DNA from 3 places in the Enterobacter sp. KBR-315C3_2022 genome. Region 2 is predicted to be linked to each of the others. Evidence: predicted binding sites of a transcription regulator. Region 2 holds the regulator's gene; each other region holds the start of a gene.

Region 1 (5,057 bases), on a different contig from region 2:
AGGACGGAGAAGCCCATCCAGCCGCGGCTCGATTCGCGGGCAATCGCGCCCATCACCGAGATGCATGGAATGTAGAGCAGCACGAAAATCAGGTAGCTGTAGGCCGCAGACGCGCTGCCAAACTTCTCACCCATGACGCCCATCGCGCCCGTTGCCATTTCGCCGTCGCCTTTGCTGGCTTCAATCGGGTTCGCCAGCACGCTCAGGCTGAAGGTGTCCTTCAGGCTCTGCCAGGTCTCTTCCACCGCGCCGAGCAGCTCGTCGCCGAGGCTAAACTCTGCCGGATTAAATTCCGCTTCCTGAATGTTTTCGGCGGTATAGAGCGTGTTCAGCGTGCCGACAACCACCTCTTTGGCCATCGCGCCGGTGAACAGGCCCACGGTCGCCTGCCAGTTATCCTCGTGCACGCCAATCGGCTTGAAAATAGGGGTGATGACGCGGCTGACGGAGGCGAGGGCGGAATCGTTAATGTTATCCGCCGCCTGGCCGCTCAGGGTGAAGCTGTTGAGCGCGCTCAGGAAGATGCTCACGATGACAATCACCTTACCCGCGCGCAGCACGAAGCCTTTCAGGCGCTGCCAGGTCTGGATAATCAGGCTTTTAAGGTGCGGAACGTGGTAAACCGGCAGCTCCATCACGAACGGAGACGCTTCGCCGCGCATGATGGTGTGCTTCAGCATCAGGCCGGTCAGGATCGCCATCACGATACCGAGCACGTACAGCGAGAAGACCGCCAGCGCGCCGCTTTGGCCGAAAAAGGCCGCGGCAAAGACGGCGAAAATCGCCAGACGCGCGCCGCAGGACATAAACGGCGCCATCATGATGGTCATCAGGCGTTCGCGCGGCGCGTCGAGGGTGCGCGCGCCCATCACCGACGGCACGTTACAGCCGAAGCCGACGATCAGCGGCACGAACGATTTGCCCGGCAGGCCCAGCGCCTGCATCAGGCGGTCCATCACGAACGCGGCGCGCGCCATGTAGCCGGAGTCCTCAAGGAAGGAGAGGAACAGGTACATCATGCCGATCTGCGGCACCAGCGGCAGCACGGTGTTGATACCGCCGCCCAGACCCTGTGCGAGGAAGATCGTCAGCCACTCCGGGAAGTGCAGGGTGTAGCCGAGCCACTGAATGCCGTGAACGAAGAGGGCAACCGAGCCCGCGTCGAAAATGGGCTGGAGCGCGCCGCCGATGTTAATGGCGAGCAGGAACATCACGTACATCACCAGCAGAAAGACCGGCAGCCCGAGGAAGCGGTTAAGCACGATTTTATCCACGGCGGCGGTAAAGCGGCTTGGCTCCGCCGTTAAGGCGTTACTGACCACTTCGCAGGTGGCGGCGATGGCCTGATAGCGCGCATCGGCAATATGCAGGGCCGGATCGTCGAGTTCATCCTTCAGGCGAGCAAGAGAGATATCAAGCTTATCCGCCGCTTCGCCCGCATAGGCGCGGCTGTAGATATCGCCTTCGAGCATCTGCAGGCCGAGCCACAGGCGCTGCTTCGCAGGCATGCTGCCGTCCATCTCCTGCGCCAGCAAATTGGCTTCGCGCAGCAGCGGCTGGGCGTAATGCACCAGCTCGACGTCATCGTTGCCCGTGTGGCGGTCAATCGCCAGCTTCAGGGCGTCGATGCCGCGCGCGCGGGTGGAGACCAGCGGCACCACGGGGCAGCCCAGACGCGCGGAGAGAGCGTCAATATCAATGCGCAGCTTCTGCTTTTCCGCGATATCGAGCATGTTCAGCGCCACGATGCACGGAATGCCCAGCTCCAGCAGCTGCAGCGTGAGGTAGAGGTTGCGCTCAAGGTTAGAGGCATCGACCACGTTAATGAGTAAATCGGCATCGCCGCTCAGAATATAGTGGCAGGCGATCTGCTCATCGAGCGACGTTTGCGACGAAATGGTGGTTAACGAATAGGTGCCGGGCAGGTCGACCAGCGTGACCTGATTGTCCGTGGTGGTGAACTGGCCTTCTTTGCGCTCAACCGTTACGCCTGCCCAGTTACCGACGCGCTGGCGCGCGCCCGTGAGCTGATTAAATAAGGTTGTCTTGCCGGAATTAGGATTGCCAATTAAGCCAATAGTTAATTTTTTCATTGTATTAGACTCGCTGAACCGCTGGCTGTTATCGGGATAAAGCTTCAACTTCAATTAAGGCGAGGTCTTTCTTTCGCAAAACCAAATTCACCCGCCGAGTTTCGATATGCACCGGATCGCCCAGCGGCGCGACGCGCACAACCTGGAACGACGAGCCGGGCAGCATGCCCAGGGAGAGCAGCTTTTGCCGATAGGCCGGGCTAATTTCACGGGTAAAACCGATAATTTTCCATGCACTGTCTGGAGTGAATTGCATATCACCTACTTTCACGAGAGGTTAAATAATCTACACTGCGATGATAATGAGAATAGTTTTTATCATCAATAATAAAACTGTGACGGAATGTTGTTTGATGTATTAATTCACGGCCGGTTTGACCTTGCTCAATATTTGCGGAAATGTCGTGAAAACGAAAAGGAGAGTATTTGTTAACGGGGTGATAATTCGTGGTTTAAATATGGATGTGCAATCGGTTTCATATATTACAGCCCTATTTTCCCCTCACCCCGACCCTCTCCCCAAAGGGGCGAGGGGGAAAAGACCGCACCGTGCAGTTCCCTCTCCCGAAAGGGGCGAGGGGGAAAAGACCGCACCATGCAGTTCCCTCTCCCGAAGGGGTGATGGGGGAAAAAGAGCGCACCGTGCAGTTCCCTCTCCCTTTTAGGGAGAGGGTTAGGGTGAGGGTTTAGCGTTTTTTACCCATTGCCGCGGCCAGCGCGTCCATCATCGCGCTGTTGCCCGCAGGCTGCGCGTCGCGCCCGCGCGGTTTTGCCGCTTTGGCTGCCGGACGCTGCTGTTCGCGCGCGCCGCCGCCGCTGCCGCGACGGGCGTTGGTTTCGCCAGGCTGCTCGTCCAGACGCATGGTCAGAGCGATACGCTTGCGCTGCAGATCCACTTCCAGCACTTTCACCTTCACGATATCGCCCGCTTTGACCACGGTGTGCGGGTCTTCAACGAACTTGTCGGCCAGGGAAGAGATATGCACCAGGCCATCCTGATGCACGCCGATGTCCACAAACGCGCCAAAGTTGGTGACGTTTGTGACCGCGCCCTCCAGCACCATGCCGGGCAGGAGGTCGTTCATCGTCTCAACGCCGTCGGCGAAGGTCGCGGTTTTAAACTCAGGGCGCGGATCGCGGCCCGGTTTTTCCAGCTCTTTGATGATGTCGGAAACCGTGGGCACGCCGAATTTCTCATCGGTGAAATCGACCGCTTTCAGGTTGCGCAGCGCGCTGTTGTCGCCCATAAGATCTTTCAGCGCCTGCTGGGTGGCGGCCAGAATACGCTCCACGACCGGATAGGCCTCCGGGTGAACGGTAGACGCATCCAGCGGGTTATCGCCGTGGTTGATGCGCAGGAAGCCCGCGCACTGTTCGAACGCTTTCGGCCCCAGACGGCTCACCTTCAGCAGCTGCTGGCGGTTCTGGAACTGGCCGTTCTCATCGCGCCAGGCGACGATGTTCTGCGCCATCATGCGGGTCAGGCCCGCCACGCGGGTGAGCAGCGGAACGGAGGCGGTGTTCAGGTCTACGCCGACGGCGTTTACGCAGTCTTCCACCACCGCGTCCAGCTTGCGCGCCAGCTGCGTCTGGCTCACGTCGTGCTGATACTGGCCCACGCCGATGGATTTCGGATCGATCTTCACCAGCTCCGCCAGCGGGTCCTGCAGGCGGCGGGCGATAGAGACCGCGCCGCGCAGGGAAACGTCCAGATCCGGGAACTCCAGCGCCGCCAGTTCGGACGCGGAATAGACCGACGCGCCCGCTTCGCTGACGATCACCTTCTGCGCCGTCACTTTCGGGAACTGCTTCTGCACGTCGAGATAGAAACGCTCGGTTTCGCGGGACGCGGTGCCGTTGCCGATCGCCACCAGCTCAACGTTGTACTTCTCGCACAGCGCCGCCACGGCGATCGCCGCTTTCGCGGCCTGCCCGGTGTGCGGATAAATGGTGTCGGTCGCCACCAGCTTGCCGGTGCCGTCAACCACCGCCACCTTCACGCCGGTGCGTAGGCCCGGATCGAGGCCCATGGTCGCGCGCAGGCCCGCAGGGGCCGCCATCAGCAGGTCGTGCAGGTTACGGGCGAACACGTTGATCGCTTCGTCTTCGGCGCGCTCGCGCACGGTGCCCATCAGCTCGGTTTCGAGGTGCATCAGCACCTTGATGCGCCAGGTCCAGCTCACCACGCCCTTGCGCCAGCTGTCCGCCGGGGCGTTGTTAAGGCGCAGGCCGAGGTGGTCGATAATAATCTGCTCGCAGTGGCTCTCTTTTGGCGGCTCGTCAAACTGCGGATCGGCGTTGAGAGAGAGCTGAAGCACGCCTTCGTTGCGCCCGCGGAACATCGCCAGCGCGCGGTGGGAAGGGGTGGTAGAGATCGGTTCGTGATGATCGAAGTAGTCGCGGAACTTCGCGCCGTCGTCCTCTCTTCCTGCAACCACGGTGGAGACGATGTGGGCGTTCTTCCACAGATAGTCACGCACTTTGGCGAGCAGGGCGGCGTCTTCGGCGAAGCGCTCCATCAGGATATAGCGTGCGCCGTCGAGGGCGGCCTTGGTGTCCGCGATGCCTTTTTCTGCGTCGATGAATTTCGCCGCTTCGGTTTCCGGATCGTGCGACGGCTCGTTCCACAGCAGGTCGGCCAGCGGCTCCAGGCCCGCTTCAATCGCAATCTGCCCGCGCGTGCGGCGCTTCGGCTTGTACGGCAGATAGAGATCTTCGAGTTCGGTTTTGCTCAGGGTGCCGTTGATGGCTTTTTCCAGGTCGCTGGTCAGCTTGCCCTGTTCGCCGATGGATTTAAGGATCGCCTGACGACGGTCTTCCAGCTCGCGCAGGTAGCCCAGGCGGGTTTCCAGGTTACGCAGCTGTGTGTCATCCAGACCGCCGGTGACTTCCTTACGATAGCGTGCAATAAACGGCACGGTGTTCCCTTCATCAAGCAGGCGAACGGCAGCTTCTACCTGTTCG
Region 2 (5,057 bases):
GGCCTCTCCGGGCGCTCGGAGGAGATGACCTACGCGGCGATGGCGCAGGATCTGCTCGACACGCTGGATGCGCATGGCCTGGAAAAAGCCACGCTCATCGGGCATTCCATGGGCGGCAAAGCGGTGATGGCGCTGACCGCCCTCGCCCCAGAACGAGTTAGCGGCCTGGTCGTTATCGACGTGGCACCCGTGGATTACGACGTTCGCCGCCACGACGAGATTTTTGCCGCCATCAATGCGGTGACCGAGGCGGGCGTTTCTACTCGCCAGCAGGCTGCCGCCGTGATGCGCGAACACCTTGATGAAGAAGGCGTGGTGCAGTTTCTGCTGAAATCGTTTGTTGACGGGCAATGGCGCTTTAACGTGCCGGTGCTGTGGAATCAATATGACGAGATTGTCGGCTGGAAAACGGTCCCCGCCTGGCCGCACCCGACCCTCTTTATCCGTGGCGGTAACTCGCCTTATGTCACCGACGCCTACCGCGACGCGCTGCTGGCGCAATTTCCTCAGGCGCGCGCCCACGTGATTGCCGGTGCCGGGCACTGGGTTCACGCGGAAAAACCGGACGCCGTGCTGCGCGCCATTCATCGCTATCTCTCTGACACAGCGAATTGATTAAAAACCCAGCGACTGGATGGCTGCGGGCTTCCAGTCGTTGGCGTGTGGTTTTCGCTGATGTATGATGGCGCGCTTATCGCCCGGGCATTAGCAGGGCGGCGTGTTTCCCCCGAAGTCTCAGAATCATGGCCAAAGAACAAACGGACCGTACGACACTAGATCTGTTCGCGAATGAGCGTCGACCGGGACGACCGAAAACGAATCCGCTCTCACGTGATGAACAGCTGCGTATTAATAAACGCAACCAGCTTAAACGCGATAAAAATCGTGGGCTTAAGCGTGTCGAACTGAAGCTCAATGCTGATGCGGTTGATGCGCTTAACGAGCTGGCTGAGGCTCGCAACATTAGCCGCAGCGAGCTGATTGAAGAGATGTTGATCGCCCAGCTCGGGACGCTTCGCGCGAAAGCATAAGTCTGAAAATTCCCCAAAATTCTCTTTTCATGTAGCACAGAGTGCAGTCCTGCGCGATTGCGGTTTCCGCAGGGTTGCGTGTTCTGCTATTATTGCCCTTATCCGTGGACAATTTGCGCCACCATACTATTAAGTTTCAAGAGGTTATTTTACTCATGGCAATCATCGGCATTTTCTTCGGCAGTGACACCGGCAATACCGAAAACATCGCAAAAAACATTCAAAAACAGCTCGGTAAAGACGTTGCCGATGTGCACGACATCGCCAAGAGCAGCAAAGAAGATCTCGAAGGCTATGACATCCTGCTGCTGGGCATCCCGACCTGGTACTACGGCGAAGCGCAGTGCGACTGGGATGACTTCTTCCCTACGCTTGAAGAGGTGGACTTCAACGGCAAGCTGGTCGCCCTGTTCGGCTGTGGCGATCAGGAAGACTACGCGGAATATTTCTGCGATGCGCTGGGCACCATCCGCGACATCATCGAGCCGCGCGGCGCGGCGATTGTCGGCCACTGGCCAACCGCGGGCTATCATTTTGAAGCCTCAAAAGGCCTGGCGGATGACGATCACTTTGTAGGCCTGGCCATTGACGAAGACCGTCAGCCAGAACTGACCGCCGAACGCGTTGAAAAATGGGTGAAGCAGGTTCGTGAAGAGCTGAACCTGGACGACATCCTCAACGCCTGATATCCCTGCGGCGCAACTTCGGTTGCGCCCGTTGTTCAGGTCAAACCGATTAAATTAATTGCTACAAACTTTTAACTTTTTCGTCCAGACCTGTACAATATCCCCCTGGTAAAACGTGGGCTTCATCGGACAAGTTTGTTGGTGATACCCCATTTTTATAAGCATACTTTGCTTGAGACTTGCAGTTTTCATTTAGGCGTGGCAGTTCTATAATGAGACGCATTATCCCAAGAGCATTCTCTCTCACTTGTTCTTTTGAAGTGAATCGTTTAGCAACAGGACAGATTCCGCATGACCGACAACAATACCGCATTAAAGAAGGCTGGCCTGAAAGTTACGCTTCCTCGGTTAAAAATCCTTGAAGTGCTTCAGGGGCCAGATAATCACCATGTCAGTGCGGAAGACCTTTACAAGCGTCTTATCGACATGGGCGAAGAAATTGGCCTGGCAACCGTCTATCGCGTGTTGAACCAGTTTGATGACGCGGGCATTGTTACCCGTCATAACTTTGAAGGCGGTAAATCTGTTTTCGAACTGACTCAGCAGCACCACCACGATCACCTGATCTGCCTCGACTGCGGCAAGGTGATTGAATTTAGCGATGATTCCATCGAATCACGCCAGCGTGAAATCGCAGCGCGTCACGGTATCCGCCTGACTAACCACAGCCTGTACCTGTATGGCCACTGCGCTGAAGGCGATTGCCGCGAAAACGACCGCGCGCACGACGCCAAGTAATCCCTATTCATACTCTGAGCCAGCCGCAAGGTTGGCTTTTTTTTTGCCAAAAAAAGCCCGGTGGCGCAGCGTCACCGGGCGTAAAAACAGCGTATTAGTTGTTGTTGCTGCGAATTTCCTGCCAGATCTTATCGCAGCGCTTCGCCACTTCCTGATCGTTACCGGTTTTACGCGCCTGAATGCAGGCCTGATAATCCATCACCCGGACGTTCTCCTGCGTGGCGAACTGCTCGTGCGCCTTCTCTTTTTTCAGCACGTTCAGCACGCTTTGACAGGCCTCGATTTTTTCTGGCGAGCCTTGCGCGGTATTGATACAGGCGCTGTACGCCTCTTTCAGCCGCGAATCTTCTTTCGGCCCCGGTGAGGTTGCGCAGCCTGCAAGCCCGGCGGTCATCACCGCGACAAGAACGATTTTCTTAAACATAGCCGTCTCCATTCCGGCGAGCCTTAGCCCGCCAGAGCGTTTATCAGAAGATAGTGAATGGGGCGATAACAATGAACTTCACGTCGCGCTCATCCTGGAAGATGTTGCCGTAACCGCCGCCCCAGCTCGGGATATCGGAGTGGTTGTCGTACTGGGTGAAGTGCAGTTTGAACATGGTGCCTTTCGCGCGGCCGTCCTGGACGGTGTACATCGCATCCAGGCTGTACGCAGACTCTTTGATTTTGTTGGACGCGTAGTCTTCACGCTGGCCCGCGGCGTTGATAAACCAGTCGGCCGGTTTTGCATCCCAGGCGTAAACGTAGGACGCGCCGACGGCCCAGCCCGCCAGATCCCAGTTTTTGAGGTCATACATCGCCCCGAAGAACACCGCCTTTTCACCGTTGGCGTTAAAGTCTGAGCGGTTATCCCACCAGATATCGAGACGACCGTTTGAGGAAGCGTAGGTTGGCGTCATGCGCTGCAGGAAGTAACCCTGCTGCCCTTCCGCCTTCACCCACGTCCCTTCCAGGCGCAAATCCACCACCTCGGCCACCTTGTAGCCGAAGGTCAGCGCCTGCAGCCAGGCGGTGCCATCGTAGATATCGTTGATAGTATTGTTGTCGGCCTTATCGCGCGCGCCGTAGAACTGATAGCTGGTTGAAAGTGGAGAGCCCGCGACGTCAAACTTGTAGCTGGCTTTGGCAAAGTATTGATCGACAAAGCCCTCTGCCTGACCGAATGCGGCTTCAAGCACCAGGTCATTCTTGAAATCGTATTTGGCACCGAGGGAGTGCAGGTAATCGACCTTAGTCTTGCGGTCGTTCTGGTAGAACTTGTCCATCTCAATGTGCCACGGCGCTTTGTACTCGTTGGTCCACATGTAGGAGAAGCTCAACGCCCCCGCATCGCCGTAGTCAAAGTTCGCCCCGGCTTCCGCCCCCTGGTATGTGCCAGGCATAAAGCTCCAGTGCGGGGCTAACAGCGTTTGCCCGGTTGGCTGAATATAGCCCGCGCGAGCCCATGCCGGGCCATATTTGAATTTTGCCGCCGCTTTATACAGGCTAATACCGCTTTTATCGCCGGAATAGTCTTCGTCGTAGGCTTTAGTGCTGGAGGAGAAGGCAATTTCGTTCGGGTGGCCGCTGTCGCCGTTTTCCGCCATTTCAATCGCGGTGAATGCAGCGATGTCCAGACCGAACATGTCTGCCGCATAGCCCGACTGGAAATCGAGGTTGGCGTTCCAGGTTGAGTGGGAGAGGTTTGTTTTGTACTTATCTTCAGCGACGTCTTTACGGTCACGTTCACGCTGCCAGTAATAGATGCCCCCGGTGAGGGTCGAATCATCGATAAAGCCTGCTGCTTTAGCTTCTGGAGTAACGACTAACCCCGACATTGCTGTCACACCGGCAATAGCCAGCGCCAGCGCACTACGTTTGCCACTGAACGTACGCATAGATTATTCCTCTTTGACGAATTAAAGCGCCTAAAACGGCGAAAATATAAAAGACCTAATGGTCAGGGGTAGTTAGAAATACCCTCGAATTAACTACCGTCTTTAGGGTATTTTTCGCGACGCGAATTATCAATGCTTTTTAGAAGGCAAAACGCAGGATTATGACGAAGTGCACATAATTAGTAGTGCTTTGTAACATTTGAGCGGAAGTGAGGTTTTACAAGGGCTAACGGTGATTTTCACGGGGAAGCGCACGGAATTTACGCTTATTTTTTAGCTTTTCGAGCAGGAGTAAATATTAAAACTTTTTTTAAATAAAATAAGTAGCACCACATTGACCAGGATTTAACGAGAAGCATATTAAGCCACATCGATAATAGCCTGATCGTTAAATAAAAAAACGCCGCTATTAGCGGCGTTTGTTTCTCATTGACCAGCGTGGCGCTATTATTCGCCCACTTTAGCCCAGGTATCGCGCAGCCCGACGGTGCGGTTGAACACCGGTTTTTCAGCGGTGCTGTAGCGGCTGTCGAGGCAGAAATACCCTTCACGCTCAAACTGGAACGCTTTGCCCGCTTCAGCCGCTTTTAATGACGGCTCGGCATAGCCCTGCTTAATCACCAGCGACTCAGGGTTGATGACGGACAGGAAGTCTTCAGCCGCACCCGGGTTAGGCACGCTGAACAGGCGATCGTACAGGCGAATCTCGACCGGCAGCGCGTGGG
Region 3 (5,057 bases), on a different contig from region 2:
GCGAGATGCTGCTGCGTTTTGGCGTGGACTATCTGCAGGGCTACCTGATAGGTAAACCTGCTCCGCTTGCTGAACTGCAGGCATAAAAAAACCGGGAGCGTTGCTCCCGGTTTTCAATTATGCGATCCGAATTACAGAACCAGCGCTGCGATAGAAGCAGAGAGCACGCTAACCAGCGTTGAACCGTAAACCAGCTTCAGGCCGAAGCGTGAAACAACGTTACCCTGCTCTTCGTTCAGGCCCTTGATCGCACCGGCAATAATACCGATGGAGGAGAAGTTCGCGAAGGAGACCAGGAACACGGACAGGATGCCTTCCGCGCGCGGGGAGAGCGTGCTGGCAATTTTCTGCAGATCCATCATCGCAACAAATTCGTTAGAGACCAGTTTGGTCGCCATGATACTGCCCACCTGCAGCGCTTCGCTGGCCGGAACACCCATCACCCAGGCAACAGGGTAGAAGATGTAGCCCAGGATGCCCTGGAAGGAGATACCGAGCACCGCGGCGAACAGCGCATTCAGGGCGGAAATCAGCGCGATAAAACCGATCAGCATGGCGGCAACGATAATTGCCACCTTAAAGCCTGCCAGAATGTATTCGCCCAGCATTTCGAAGAAGCTCTGACCTTCATGCAGATTCGCCATCTGCAGGTTCTCTTCGCCTTCATCTACGCGGTACGGGTTGATAATAGACAGAACGATAAAGGTGCTGAACATGTTCAGGACCAGCGCGGCAACCACGAACTTAGGATCAAGCATGGTCATGTACGCGCCCACGATAGACATGGAAACGGTAGACATCGCCGTGGCCGCCATGGTGTACATGCGGTTGCGGGACATTTTGCCGAGGATATCTTTATACGCGATGAAGTTCTCAGACTGACCCAGGATCAGGGAGCTGACAGCGTTGAAAGATTCCAGTTTGCCCATGCCGTTCACTTTAGAAAGTACGGTACCGATGGCGCGAATGACGATTGGCAGGATGCGGATATGCTGCAAAATACCGATCAGCGCAGAGATAAAGACGATAGGGCACAGAACCTTCAGGAAGAAGAACGCCAGGCCCTGATCGTTCATATTACCGAAGACGAAATTGGTCCCTTCGTTGGCGAATCCGAGCAGTTTTTCAAACATTTCGGAGAAGCCTTTAACGAAGCCGAGGCCCACGTTGGAGTTCAGGAAGAACCACGCGAGTAAAACTTCGATAACCAGAAGCTGAATAACATAGCGAATGCGGATTTTTTTGCGGTCATGACTAACCAGCAGCGCAAGCGCAGCAACGACAACAAGTGCCAGGACAAAGTGAAGGACGCGGTCCATATTTGCTCCAAATATGAGGCAGGTTTAATTTCCGTGCACATTCTATGTAACAAGCGCAAAGAAAACGAGATCAAGGGCACACTATAGTTACGTCCTGTGACGAGTCTCAAAAATAGTGATCAACAATACATTTTTGTTATGTTAGGTAAATGAGTGAAAAGTTAAGTTTGTGTGCTACCCTTCACAAATAGCTGCGCATTTTCACATTCTGTGATGTTGCTCCACCTGCCCTTCTATTGTTCCTGGCTATCAGAGAAATCATTTTTAACCACTTAAATGAACTTGATAATCATTATCATTTTGATAGCATGAAACATAGCAAAGGCTATATTTCCAGAGGCAGACATGACAAACAGTCGCGTAGAGGGTAGCAGCGGCAGGGCCGCCAGGAAGCTGCGGTTCGCACTGATGGGACCCGCTTTCATTGCCGCTATTGGCTACATCGATCCGGGTAATTTTGCGACCAACATTCAGGCCGGGGCCAGCTTCGGCTATACGCTGCTGTGGGTCGTCGTCTGGGCTAACCTGATGGCGATGCTGATCCAAATGCTGTCTGCCAAGCTCGGTATCGCCACCGGTAAAAACCTGGCGGAGCAAATTCGCGATCACTATCCGCGCCCGGCGGTGTGGCTGTACTGGGTGCAGGCCGAAATTATCGCCATGGCGACCGACCTTGCGGAATTTATCGGCGCGGCCATCGGCTTCAAGCTGATACTCGGCGTCTCCTTGCTGCAGGGGGCGGTGCTCACCGGGATCGCCACTTTCCTGATCCTGATGCTTCAGCGCCGCGGGCAAAAGCCGCTGGAAAAGGTGATTGGCGGGCTGCTGCTGTTTGTCGCGGCCGCCTATATCGTTGAGCTGGTTTTCTCCCAGCCGAATATGGTTCAGCTGGGTAAAGGGATGGTCATCCCGAGCCTGCCAACGTCCGAAGCGGTATTTCTCGCCGCGGGCGTGCTGGGAGCGACCATCATGCCGCACGTTATCTACCTGCACTCTTCCTTAACGCAGGATCTGCACGGCGGGACGCGGAAAGAGCGCTATTCAGCAACGAAATGGGACGTGGCGATCGCCATGACCATTGCCGGCTTCGTGAACCTGGCGATGATGGCTACCGCAGCGGCAGCTTTCCACTTCAATGGCCATACCGGCGTCGCCGATCTCGATCAGGCCTATCTGACCCTGGAACCGCTGCTGAGCCACGCCGCCGCGACGATTTTTGGCCTGAGCCTCGTGGCCGCGGGCCTCTCTTCGACGGTCGTCGGGACGCTGGCAGGGCAGGTGGTGATGCAGGGTTTTGTGCGCTTCCACATTCCGCTGTGGGTGCGCCGGGCCGTGACGATGCTGCCGTCATTCATCGTCATATTAATGGGGCTGGATCCTACGCGTATTCTGGTGATGAGCCAGGTGCTGCTCAGCTTCGGTATTGCGCTTGCGCTGGTGCCGCTGCTGATTTTCACCAGCGATAAATCGCTAATGGGCGAGCTGGTCAATACGACGCTGGTCAAAAGGGCCGGGTGGATTATCGTGGCGGTGGTCGTTGCGCTAAACCTGTGGCTGCTGGTCGGTACGGCGTTAGGGCTGTAAAAGAGAAAGGAGCCGGGAGGCTCCTTTCTTGCTGTTAGTGGTGATGGCCGTGACCGTGGCCTCTGCCGGGGCCGCCCCAGCCGCCGCGGCGGTCATCACGATCGCGCCAGCCTTCGCGGTATCCGCGCTCGTACGCTTTGCGATTGTCCCAGCCGCGATGACGGCCATTGTCATGCTTCCACCAGCGGTCTCCGCGCCATTGATAGTGACGATGCCAGTAGTCACGGTCGCGCCAGTAGCCGCCGTCCCAGTATCTGCCATAGTTGTCACGATCGCCGATGCTAAGTTTTACCGATGGCAACAGGGTGATTTCGCCAGCAGTGGCGACCAGCGGGGCTGAAGCCAACAATACCGCTGCAAGAATCAGTGACCTGAACATGTTTTTCTCCTTCACGATCGGGGCCGTTGCCCGGCCTGTTAACGCAATATTACGAGGTGGTAAAGCCTCGTTTCATCGCCTCAACTCCGAATTGATGGAGGAGCGCACTTTTTGCTAAAGATGACGCGAATTTGTGCTACGCAGAATATGGTCGATGGAGGCCAGCTCGTCCTGCGTGAACTGGCAATTATCGAGCATGCCCACCGCATCATCGATTTGCGAAACCTTGCTGGCGCCGATCAGCACGGAGGTCACGGCGCGATGGCGTAAGATCCACGCCAGCGCCATCTGCGAGAGCTTCTGCCCGCGGCGCTCGGCTATGGCGTTTAGCCGCCGAACCTTGTCCAGCTTTTCATCCGTGAGCTGCTCGGGGTTAAGGAACTTGCTGCCGCTGGCCGCGCGCGAGTCAGCGGGAATACCGTTCAGGTAGCGGTTGGTCAGCTGGCCGCCCGCCAGCGGCGAGAACGGAATACAGCCCACCCCTTTTTCCTGCAGGACATCCAGCAGCCCGTCTTCCGGGGCGCGCTCAAACATGGAGTATTTAGGCTGGTGGATAAGGCAGGGCGTGCCGAGGTCGTTAAGCATGTCGATGGCCTGGCGCGCCAGTTCAGGAGGATAGTTGGACAAGCCGACATAAAGCGCCTTGCCCTGGCGCACGACGTGGTCCAGCGCCTTCATCGTCTCCTGCAGCGGCGTTTCCGGGTCGGGACGATGGTGATAGAAGATATCAACATATTCCAGGCCCATGCGCTTCAGGCTCTGGTCGAGGCTTGAGATCAGATATTTACGCGAGCCCCAGTCTCCGTAGGGACCCTCCCACATGGTGTAGCCCGCCTTGGTCGAAATAATCAGCTCGTCGCGCCAGGGTAAAAAATCTTCCTGCAAAATCCGGCCAAAATGACGTTCTGCCGAGCCCGGAGGAGGCCCATAATTGTTAGCCAGATCAAAGTGTGTGATGCCCAGATCGAAGGCGCGGTGTAAAAGCTGGCGGCTGTTTTCGACCAGCGTGGTATCGCCAAAGTTGTGCCACAGGCCAAGCGAGAGGGCGGGTAACTTCAGTCCGCTCTGCCCGCAGCGGCGATACTGCATTGTCTGATAACGATTTTTTTCCGGCTGGTAAACCATTCTCATATCCTCAGGCGCTGATAAGAAAAGGAAGTGTATACGCTTACACTCATGTAATGAAATGGTGAATTATTTGTAAATGATTCTTTCCATACTCATCTACTGGCTCTTTCTGGACACCTTTCGGGCTTCTCTAATACTCAAGGTGAGGTCAACGTCAGAAGGACACCTGTTATGCGTACCCCCTATTGCGTCGCTGATTACCTGCTGGACCGTCTTACCGACTGTGGTGCCGATCACCTGTTTGGCGTGCCGGGCGACTACAACCTGCAGTTTCTCGACCACGTTATCGACAGCCCGGACATCTGCTGGGTTGGCTGTGCAAACGAGCTCAACGCCTCCTACGCCGCCGACGGCTATGCCCGATGCAAAGGCTTTGCTGCCCTGCTGACCACGTTTGGGGTCGGAGAGCTTAGCGCCATGAACGGTATTGCCGGCAGCTACGCCGAGCATGTGCCGGTATTACACATCGTCGGCGCGCCGGGGATGCCGGCGCAGCAGCGCGGAGAATTATTACACCATACGCTGGGTGACGGAGAGTTTAAGCACTTTTACCACATGAGCGAGCCGATAACCGTCGCGCAGGCGATCCTGACCGAGCAGAATGCGTGCTTCGAGATCGACCGGGTGCTCACGACGATGCTGCGTGA

What was found. Region 2 encodes Fur, which represses iron uptake genes when iron is present. Its sites were predicted from a motif close to ATAATAATGAGAACNACTATCAA; they were not measured.
Region 1: feoA (ferrous iron transporter A) is a predicted target of Fur. The motif match lies at 2,390-2,412, and genes of this name have one in related genera.
Region 3: AB8804_RS03580 (Nramp family divalent metal transporter) is a predicted target of Fur. The motif match lies at 1,602-1,624, and genes of this name have one in related genera.

Annotation. Positions count from the first base shown of each region.
Region 1 covers NZ_JBGKEB010000020.1:4,880-9,936, forward strand. The annotation lists gene feoB (Fe(2+) transporter permease subunit FeoB) at 1-2,093, opposite strand, end outside; gene feoA (ferrous iron transporter A) at 2,122-2,349, opposite strand; gene AB8804_RS18180 (Tex family protein) at 2,780-5,057, opposite strand, start outside.
Region 2 covers NZ_JBGKEB010000008.1:82,688-87,744, forward strand. The annotation lists gene ybfF (esterase) at 1-615, shown strand, start outside; gene ybfE (LexA regulated protein) at 744-1,031, shown strand; gene fldA (flavodoxin FldA) at 1,187-1,717, shown strand; gene fur (ferric iron uptake transcriptional regulator) at 2,009-2,455, shown strand; gene chiQ (ChiQ/YbfN family lipoprotein) at 2,550-2,879, opposite strand; gene chiP (chitoporin) at 2,923-4,332, opposite strand; gene glnS (glutamine--tRNA ligase) at 4,780-5,057, opposite strand, start outside.
Region 3 covers NZ_JBGKEB010000002.1:164,270-169,326, forward strand. The annotation lists gene AB8804_RS03570 (EAL domain-containing protein) at 1-86, shown strand, start outside; gene AB8804_RS03575 (NupC/NupG family nucleoside CNT transporter) at 132-1,319, opposite strand; gene AB8804_RS03580 (Nramp family divalent metal transporter) at 1,665-2,903, shown strand; gene AB8804_RS03585 (DUF2502 domain-containing protein) at 2,938-3,282, opposite strand; gene mgrA (L-glyceraldehyde 3-phosphate reductase) at 3,397-4,407, opposite strand; gene ipdC (indolepyruvate decarboxylase) at 4,582-5,057, shown strand, end outside.